DNA from 3 places in the Mesorhizobium sp. CCNWLY176 genome. Region 3 is predicted to be linked to each of the others. Evidence: riboswitches for the same ligand, from Rfam matches in the RefSeq annotation. Region 3 holds a riboswitch; each other region holds the start of a gene.
The links. Region 3 has a riboswitch for cobalamin ahead of WBQ96_RS16795 (aromatic ring-hydroxylating oxygenase subunit alpha). Riboswitches for the same ligand answer to the same signal wherever they lie in the genome.
Positions count from the first base shown of each region.

Region 1: it holds a riboswitch for cobalamin, as region 3 does, so the genes downstream of both, WBQ96_RS07255 (DUF1636 family protein) here and WBQ96_RS16795 (aromatic ring-hydroxylating oxygenase subunit alpha) in region 3, are expected to answer to the same signal.
Region 2: it holds a riboswitch for cobalamin, as region 3 does, so the genes downstream of both, bluB (5,6-dimethylbenzimidazole synthase) here and WBQ96_RS16795 (aromatic ring-hydroxylating oxygenase subunit alpha) in region 3, are expected to answer to the same signal.

Region 1 covers NZ_JBBBDZ010000003.1:342,438-345,489, reverse strand. Annotated here, with positions in the region: gene WBQ96_RS07260 (winged helix-turn-helix domain-containing protein) at 1-792, shown strand, start outside; cobalamin riboswitch at 822-1,027, shown strand; gene WBQ96_RS07255 (DUF1636 family protein) at 1,058-1,492, shown strand; gene cobW (cobalamin biosynthesis protein CobW) at 1,489-2,526, shown strand; gene cobN (cobaltochelatase subunit CobN) at 2,543-3,052, shown strand, end outside.
Region 2 covers NZ_JBBBDZ010000002.1:505,533-508,584, reverse strand. Annotated here, with positions in the region: gene WBQ96_RS05330 (TetR/AcrR family transcriptional regulator) at 1-365, shown strand, start outside; gene bluB (5,6-dimethylbenzimidazole synthase) at 362-1,084, opposite strand; cobalamin riboswitch at 1,131-1,314, opposite strand; gene WBQ96_RS05320 (histone deacetylase family protein) at 1,437-2,363, shown strand; gene WBQ96_RS05315 (exodeoxyribonuclease VII small subunit) at 2,367-2,618, shown strand; gene WBQ96_RS05310 (DUF2277 domain-containing protein) at 2,690-2,962, shown strand.
Region 3 covers NZ_JBBBDZ010000009.1:173,619-176,670, forward strand. Annotated here, with positions in the region: gene metH (methionine synthase) at 1-1,600, shown strand, start outside; cobalamin riboswitch at 1,676-1,883, shown strand; gene WBQ96_RS16795 (aromatic ring-hydroxylating oxygenase subunit alpha) at 2,008-3,052, shown strand, end outside.

The sequences.
Region 1 (3,052 bases), on a different contig from region 3:
GTCAGTAACCGCGGCCCGATCGCGGCTTCCGACATCGATGGCGCCAAGGGTTCCGGCGGCTGGTGGGGCTGGAGCGACGAGAAACACGCCTTCGAATGGCTGTTCTGGGCCGGCCGGATCACAACATCTTCGCGCCGTGGCTTCGAGCGTCTTTATGACCTGCCCGAGCGTGTTTTGCCCGCCTCCATATATAATGCCCCGGTTCCTTCGGCTCCCGACGCGCATCGCGACTTGCTGCGCATTTCGGCCCGCGCGCTTGGCATCGCCACCTACAGCGACCTGCGCGACTATTTCCGCCTCTCGCCCGCCGACATGAGGGGCCGCATCGAGGAACTGGTTGAATCGGGCGAGCTTCTGCCTGTTAAAGTTAAGGGCTGGACCCATCAGGCCTGGCTACACGCAGGCGCGCGCATTCCACGCAAGGTCGAGGCCCGCGCCCTCCTCGCCCCCTTCGACCCACTGGTCTGGGAACGCGCCCGCACGGAACGCCTGTTCAACTTCCGCTACCGCATCGAGATCTACACGCCGGCCGAAAAGCGGCAATATGGCTACTACGTCCTGCCTTTCCTGCTCGGCGACACGATTGTCGCACGCATCGACGTAAAGGCCGATCGCCCGGCAGGCGTCCTGCGCGTGCTGGCCGCCTATGCCGAACCGGGCGCACCGGACCACACGGCAGCCGCCCTCATCGAAGAACTGCGCCTGATGATGTCCTGGCTCGAACTCGATCGCATCGAGATTTCTCCGGCGGGAGACCTCGCACCGGCGTTGGCCGACATAATCGCGTCGTAACCACGCGTTGACAGCGCAAGGCACCACCGCCTAAATTCGCCCGCGACGGTCCCCTCTCCGCAAAGGGAGGGGCTAAGAGGGAATGCGGTGCCGGGCCAATGAGCCCAAGTCCGCAGCTGTCCCCGCAACTGTAAGCGGATAGCCGAAGGCCGACAGCCACTGGGATTTTTCCCGGGAAGGCGGCATGAAGCAACGACCCGCGAGCCAGGAGACCTGCCGTCAGACGAAAAATCCGACCGCCTGGCGGGTGTCCCGGGCAAGGAGCATGATTCTGGTGAAAGCCAACGGCAATCAAACTGAGCTGGCCGAGGACGCCCATGATTTGGGCGCGCCCGGCGTAACGATTCTCGTCTGTTCGTCCTGCCGCGACGAAAACGGCTCCGACGCGCGGCCCCGCGCCGGCGAGTATCTGGCACAAGGCGCGATTCGCGCCGCCGAAGCTGAAAACATCCCCGTCAAACAGGTCGAATGCCTCGGCAACTGCAAGCGCCGCCTGAGCGCTGCCCTTCTGCGCGACGGCTCCTGGAGCTACGTCTTCGGCGACCTGACGACCGAAAGCGGGCCCGACCTGATCACCGGCGCAAAGCTTTTCGCGACCTCGACCGACGGCATCCTGCCTTGGCGCGGCCGCCCCGACAGCCTCAAGCGCGGCCTCGTCGCGCGCATCCCTCCCCTCGATTTCCTGAAGGACAATTCATGACTGCCTCCGCCACCCGCGTCCCCTGCACCGTCGTCACCGGCTTTCTCGGCGCCGGCAAGACCACGCTGATCCGCCATATCCTGGAAAACGCCAACGGCCGCCGGCTGGCCCTTATCGTCAACGAATTTGGCGATATCGGCATCGACGGCGAGATCCTGAAAGGCTGCGGCGTCGATGCCTGCCCGGAGGAAAACATCGTCGAACTGGCCAATGGCTGCCTCTGTTGCACCGTCGCCGACGATTTCGTGCCGGCGCTTGACCAGATCCTGGCGCTGGAGCCGAAGGTCGATCATATCATCATCGAGACCTCCGGCCTCGCGCTGCCCAAGCCGCTGGTGCAGGCCTTCCAGTGGCCGAGCGTGAAGAGCCGCGTGACGGTGGACGGCGTCGTCGCCGTGGTGGATGGCCCGGCACTGGCCGCAGGCAAGGTCGCATCCGACCTCGACGCGCTGCAGGCGCAGCGCCAGGAAGACGATTCGCTCGATCATGACGATCCGGTCGAGGAAGTGTTCGAGGATCAGGTCGCCTGCGCGGATCTCATTATTCTCTCCAAGAGCGATCTGCTCGACGCAGCCGGCAGCGCCCGCGCCAACGCCATCATCAGCGAGCATCTGTCGCGCGCCGTGAAAATCGTCCCGACCGCGCAGGGCAAGGTCGATCCGTCGGTGCTGCTCGGCCTCGGTTTGGCCGTCGAGGACGACATCGAAAACCGCAAGACCCATCACGACGGCGAACTCGATCATGAGCACGACGATTTTGACTCCTTCATCATCGAGCTTCCCGCAATCTCCGATCCCGACGCGCTGGCCAAGCGCGTGGCGACGGCTGCCGAACAAGAAAACGTGCTGCGCGTGAAGGGTTTCGTCGATGTCGGCGGCAAGCCGATGCGGCTTCTGGTTCAGGCCGTCGGTCCGCGTGTCAACCACTATTACGACCGCGCCTGGACGGCGGCCGACGACCGTCGTTCGCGTCTTGTCGTCATCGGCCTGAAGGGGCTGAATCGCGACACGATCGAGCGCATACTGGTTAGCTGACCCACGGCGTGCCGCCATGCACATACTGACCACGACATCCGCCTCGCTCGACGATCTGGTCGAGCCGGTCGATCTGCGGCAGCAGCCGGCGGATATTGTGGCGCTGTCCTTCACCGACAGCGACCTGGCCGGGCTGGCGGCGGCGTGGAAACAGGAAGCCGAAACGCTGCCGTCGATGCGATTGGCCGCACTTCGCGACCTGCGCCACCCGATGTCGGTCGATCTGTGGATCGACCACACCGCCAGCCGCGCCAAGATCATCCTGGTGCGCATTCTTGGCGGCTACGACTGGTGGCGCTATGGCTGCGACCGGCTGGCCGCAATGTGCCGCGAGAAGAACATCCATCTGGCGCTCCTGCCCGGCGAGAGCCACGACGAAGACCTCCGGCTGATCGAATGCTCGACCCTGCCGCGCGAGCGGCTGGACGAACTGCTGGCTTATTTCCGCGAGGGTGGGCCCGAGAACATGCGCGGGCTGGTGCGGCGGCTGGCTGGGCTTGCGGGCGGGCAAGGCGCGGTATCCGCG
Region 2 (3,052 bases), on a different contig from region 3:
CCGAAAAGGCGCCGACGCGCTGGCAGTATTTCGTCGATGAATGCACCAGTTACATCGAATTGGCGCTGGAGCCGGAAATCCAGCGCATCATGTTCCGTGACGCCCCCGCCGTGCTGGGCGACCCGTCGCAATGGCCGAACGCCAGCGCCTGCGAAGCTTCGATGACGGAAAACCTGACTCATCTGCAGGACGAGGGTGTGGTTGTTCCCGATCTCGATCCGGCGACGGCAGCGCGGCTGATCAATGGCGCGAGCAGCCAGGCAGCGCAGAAGATCGCGAATTCCGACGATCCCGAAGCGACCTCACGGAAAGCCGTCGCGGCTTTCAAGACTTTGCTTAACGGGCTGTTGGTCAACAGGGCCTAACGGCGGGCCTCGTCGGCGACGGCCTTCAGCGCGTCTTCGCCTTCGCCCCCAAAGGTCTCGCTCATGATCAGGTCTGAAAGTGGCAGGCGGTCGCCCCATCCATTCCGTTCGAGGTCCGGTCGCGGCGCAAATTCCGAGACATGGCCGACGCAGAGATAAGCCACCGGAACGACGAGGTCGGGAATGTCCAACGCCCGTTTCAGCGCCTCTGCGTCAAGAATGCTGACCCAGCCGACGCCGATGCCCTCAGTGCGCGCCGCCAACCAGAAATTCTGTACCGCACAGACGGTGCTGTAGATATCCATCTCGGGATTATGCCAGCGGCCAAGCGGTGAATCTTTCGAGCGTGTACGGTCGCAGGTGATGCAGAGGTTCAACGCGCTTTCGCAGATTCCTTCCAGTTTCAGCTTGCGGTAGAGCGCCTGCCGCTCCTCGGCGATATTAGGCAATTCCTGCTCGCGTGCGGCAAGGAAAAGGTCGCGCACCGCCCGCCGGCGCTCCATGTCGCGGATGACGATGAAGTTCCACGGCTGCATGAAGCCGACGGAGGGCGCATGATGGGCGGCGAGCAGCAGCCGGGCCAGCACCGCGTCGTCTATCGGGTCGGGGCGAAAATGGCTGCGCACGTCGCGGCGCGTGAAGATGGCGCGGTAGACGGCATCGCGCCCGGCGTCTTCGAAGGCATTTTCACGGCAGGCGTGGTTGCGGACAGCATTCATCGCATTTCCCCTTGCGATCGAAAACGTCGCTCCGCCCGTCCACGCGGATGACTATTTCTGCCGGGCCGGTCTTCTGGCTTGGGCTCAATCCGCCTCCGGCGCCTTCCCATTCTCGCGAACAGTGGCCTTTGCCGATGCGGTTCCCCTTACAGCGTTGGGCACGCCACGGATTTTCACCGTGTTCCCGATTCTCCCGCCTCGCGGCGGGCACCTGACAGCACCGCAGACTTAACCCGGCGCGCTTGCAAAATCATCCCCCGATGCCGACCTATGATTTCGCAAAGAGGATTTTCCCCAGGCTTCGGGCGCCGACGCATGGCGGCGGCACGGTCTTTCCTGATAGGATGTTTGCATGACGACGCGCCTCTATTCACATCCGATCTATCTCGAGCATCTGACGCCGCCCGGCCACCCGGAGCGGCCTGATCGCTTGCGTGCCATCGCGCGCGTGCTGGAAGACGAGGCCTTTGCCGCACTCGACCGCATCGAGGCACCGGAGGGCGACGAGGCAACGATTCTCTACGCCCATCCCGAAAGTCATGTCCAAAAGGTGCGGGTTGCGATCCCGCAAGAGGGCATCCGCGCCATCGACGCCGACACGGTGGCCAGCCCGAAAAGCTGGGTTGCGGCGCTGACGGCGATCGGCGCTGCCAACGCTGCGGTGGACGACGTGTTTTCAGGCAAGGCCGACAATGTCTTCGTCGCCAGCCGCCCGCCGGGGCACCATGCCGAAAAGACCACGGCGATGGGCTTCTGCCTGTTCAACAATGCCGCCATTGCCGCGCGTTACGCGCAGAAGAAGCATGGCGCCGAGCGGGTCGCCATCGTCGATTGGGACGTTCACCACGGCAACGGCACGCAGGACATTTTCTGGGAAGATCCGTCCGTGCTCTACTGCTCGACGCATCAGATGCCGCTTTATCCCGGCACCGGGGCGAAGAGCGAGACCGGCGCCGGCAACATCGTCAACGCGCCGCTGGCCCCCCAGACCGGCAGCGACATTTTTCGCGAGGCGATGCGCTCGCGCGTGTTTTCGGCGATCGACGATTTCGCGCCGGACCTGATCATCATTTCGGCGGGCTTCGACGCGCATCACCGCGACCCGCTGGCCGAGATCAACCTGACCGAAGACGATTTCGACTGGGCGACCGGCGAACTCATGGACCGCGCCGGGCGCCATGCCAGCAACCGGCTCGTCAGCCTGCTGGAAGGCGGATACGACCTTGAGGGCCTGTCGTTCTCGGTCGCGGCGCATGTGAAGCGCCTGATGAAAGGATAAAGCATGGCCAACGAGCCGAGTGATGAGATCAAGGCGATGAGCTTCGAGCAGGCGCTGGAGGCGCTGGAAAAGATCGTCGACGACCTGGAACGCGGCGACGTGCCGCTCGACCAGTCGATCAAGATCTACGAGCGCGGCGAAGCGCTGAAAACCCATTGCGACCGCCTGCTGAAGGCTGCCGAGGACAAGGTCGAAAAAATCCGCCTGTCGCGCGACGGCAAGCCGGTGGGCACGGAGCCGCTGGACGGCGAATGACTTGACGTTGTGGCAGCTCGCGCCCAGTTATCTATCAGGCAAAGGGTCGATGGAAAATCCGGGAGCAGACAATGTGCCGCAATATCAAGACGTTGTTCAATTTCGAGCCACCGGCGACGCATGACGAGATCCGCGACGCAGCACTTCAGTTCGTCCGCAAGCTGAGCGGTTCGACGAAACCTTCCAAGAAGAATGAGGAAGCATTCAACCGCGCCGTCGACCAGATCGCGGAGGCGGCGCACGAACTGCTGCATTCGATGGAAACGCACCAGCATCCGCGCAACCGCGAGGAAGAAGCCGCCAAGGCGAAGGCCCGTTCAGCGCTGCGTTTTGCAAACGCATGACGCTTGCCGTGCGCCTGTATCGTTCAAGGCTCCACCATTGAACATACCGTCTCCGGTATGGGACTTTCGATTGTCGCGCTTGGGGCGTAG
Region 3 (3,052 bases):
GCCGCAGGTGGTCAAGTCGGCCCGTGTCATGAAGCAGGCGGTTGCCGGTCTGCTGCCGCATATGGAAGCCGAGAAGACCGCCAACGCCAAGAATGGCATTACTTCCAGCGGCCGCGAAAGCGCCGGCAAGATCGTGATGGCGACGGTGAAGGGCGATGTCCACGACATCGGCAAGAACATCGTCGGCGTCGTGCTGGCCTGCAACAATTACGAGATCATCGATCTCGGCGTCATGGTGCCGGCGGCGAAGATCCTGCAGACGGCTAGGGACGAGAAGGCCGATATCATCGGCCTGTCCGGGCTGATTACGCCCTCGCTCGACGAGATGGTGCATGTCGCTGCCGAGATGGAGCGCGAGGGTTTCAGCGTGCCCCTGCTCATCGGCGGCGCGACGACCAGCCGCGTGCACACCGCGGTGAAAATCCACCCGCGCTACAAGCGCGGCCAGACCGTCTATGTCACCGACGCCAGCCGCGCCGTCGGCGTGGTTTCCAGCCTGCTGTCGGCCTCGGCCAAGCCCGGCTATGTCGACAATGTGCGTGCCGAATACCGGAAGGTCGCGGACGCCCACGCCCGCTCCGAGGCCGACAAGCAGCGCCTGCCGCTGGCCAAGGCGCGCGCCAACGCCCACAGGATCGACTGGACGGCCTACCAGCCGCCAAAGCCGTCCTTCCTCGGAACGCGCACCTTCGAGAGCTGGGACCTTGCCGAACTCGCGCGCTACATCGACTGGACGCCCTTCTTCCAGACCTGGGAGCTGAAGGGCCGCTATCCGAAAATCCTCGAGGATGAAAAGCAGGGACCGGCCGCGCGCCAGCTGTTTGAGGATGCGCAGGCGATGCTGAAGAAGATCATCGCCGAAAAATGGTTCGCGCCGAAAGGCGTCATCGGCTTCTGGCCGGCCAATGCCGTCGGCGACGATGTCCGGCTCTACACGGACGAGGGCAGGGGGCAGGAACTCGCTACCTTCTTCACGCTGCGCCAGCAACTAGCCAAGCGCGACGGCCGCCCGAACGTCGCGCTGTCGGATTTCGTCGCACCCGCGGACAGCGGCAAGCCGGACTATATCGGCGGCTTCGTGGTTACGGCCGGGATCGAGGAAGTCGCGATCGCCGAGCGTTTCGAACGCGCCAATGACGATTACAACTCGATCCTCGTCAAGGCGCTGGCAGACCGCTTCGCCGAAGCCTTTGCCGAGCGCATGCACGAGAAGGTTCGCAAGGAATTCTGGGGCTATGCGCCGAATGAGGCCCTCGCGCCGGACGAGTTGATCGGCGAGCCGTATCAGGGCATCCGTCCTGCGCCCGGCTATCCCGCCCAGCCCGACCACACCGAGAAGGTGACGCTATTCAGACTGCTGGATGCCGAGCGCAATTCGGGCGTCAGCCTGACCGAAAGCATGGCCATGTGGCCCGGCTCGTCCGTCTCGGGCATGTACCTCTCGCACCCCGAAAGCTACTATTTCGGCGTCGCCAAGGTCGAGCGCGATCAGGTCGAGGATTATGCAGCCCGCAAGGATATGGCGGTGATCGATGTCGAGCGCTGGCTCGGGCCGATCCTTAATTACGTGCCGGTCCCGCATGCCGAGGCGGCGGAATAGCGGCGGATTTTTCCGCTGTCGCCTTTGCGCTTGGGCCATGTCGCTTTCGTATCGCCGCGCGCGCGGATTCGGTGATTATATCGGGGCACTTGAGGTGCTGGTTCGCTTGAGGGCGGACCGGAGAATTGGGAAGCCGGTTCAATGCCGGCGCTGCCCCCGCAACGGTGGTGGAGAATGTCGCGATGGGAGACCACTGGGCCGCAAATGGCTTGGGAAGGTGTTCGTGACGGGTCCTGCAGGACCGCTCCAGAGCCCGGAAACCAGCCTTGAGTGTTGTAAATTCGACTGATCGCGGTGGGCGATCAAGCGGCGGATTTTTGCGCGGACAGGCTCCAGCGGGCGTTGCCGTGCAATCGTTCTCCCCTGAAATCACCACCAGTTCAGTCCTTGGATAGCGAGGACAGGACATGGATGCGCGCAATGAGATGCTGCGGCAGTTACGCAACCGCCGCGAGGGCTTCAGCCTCGAGCAGGCTTTCTATATCGATCCGGACTATTTCAAGCTGGATCTCGACCTGATCTGGTACCGCGACTGGCTGTTCCTCGGCCATGATTGCGAACTGCCGAAGCCCGGCAGCTACATCACCGCGCAGATCGGCGATTATCCCGTGCTGGTCGTGCGCGACCAGAAGGGCGACATCCGCGCCTTCCACAATTCCTGCCGCCATCGCGGCTCGCGCGTCTGCACCGCGGAAAAGGGCACGACAGCCAAGCTCGTCTGCCCCTATCACCAGTGGACCTACGAGCTCGACGGCCGCCTGCTGTTTGCGCGCCAGATGGCCGAAGGCTTCGACAAGAACCAGTTCGGGCTGAAGCCTGTCGCCTGCGAAAGCGTTGGCGGCTATATCTTCATCTGCCTCGCCAAGGAGCCGGCGGACTTTGCGCCGATGCGGGCGCTGGTCGAGCCCTATCTCCTGCCGCACCGCCTGCGCGACGCAAAGGTCGCTTTTGAGAGCACCATCGTCGAGAAGGGCAACTGGAAGCTGGTCTGGGAAAACAACCGCGAGTGCTATCACTGCGCGGCGAACCATCCCGAACTGTGCAAGACCTTCCCGGAAGCCCCGACCGTCACCGGCGTCAACGGCGCCGAGAGCGACCCCGAAATGCTTGCCCATTGGGCGAAGTGCGAGGCTGTCGGCCTGCCGAGCAAATTCCGTATCGATGCCGGTGGCCAGTACCGCGCCACGCGTGCGCCGCTGCTGCGCGATGCCGTCAGCTACACGATGTCTGGCAAGCGGGCGGTGAAGAAGAACCTGTCCGATATAGTCACTGCCGACAAGATCGGCGCGCTGCTGCTCTATCACTACCCGACCACATGGAACCACGTGCTCGGCGACCACGCCGTTACCTTCCGCGTGCTACCCATCTCGGCGACAGAGACGGCCGTCACCACCAAATGGCTGGTCCACAAGGATGCGGTCGAAGGCGTCGACTACGACCTCGCCGAACTCA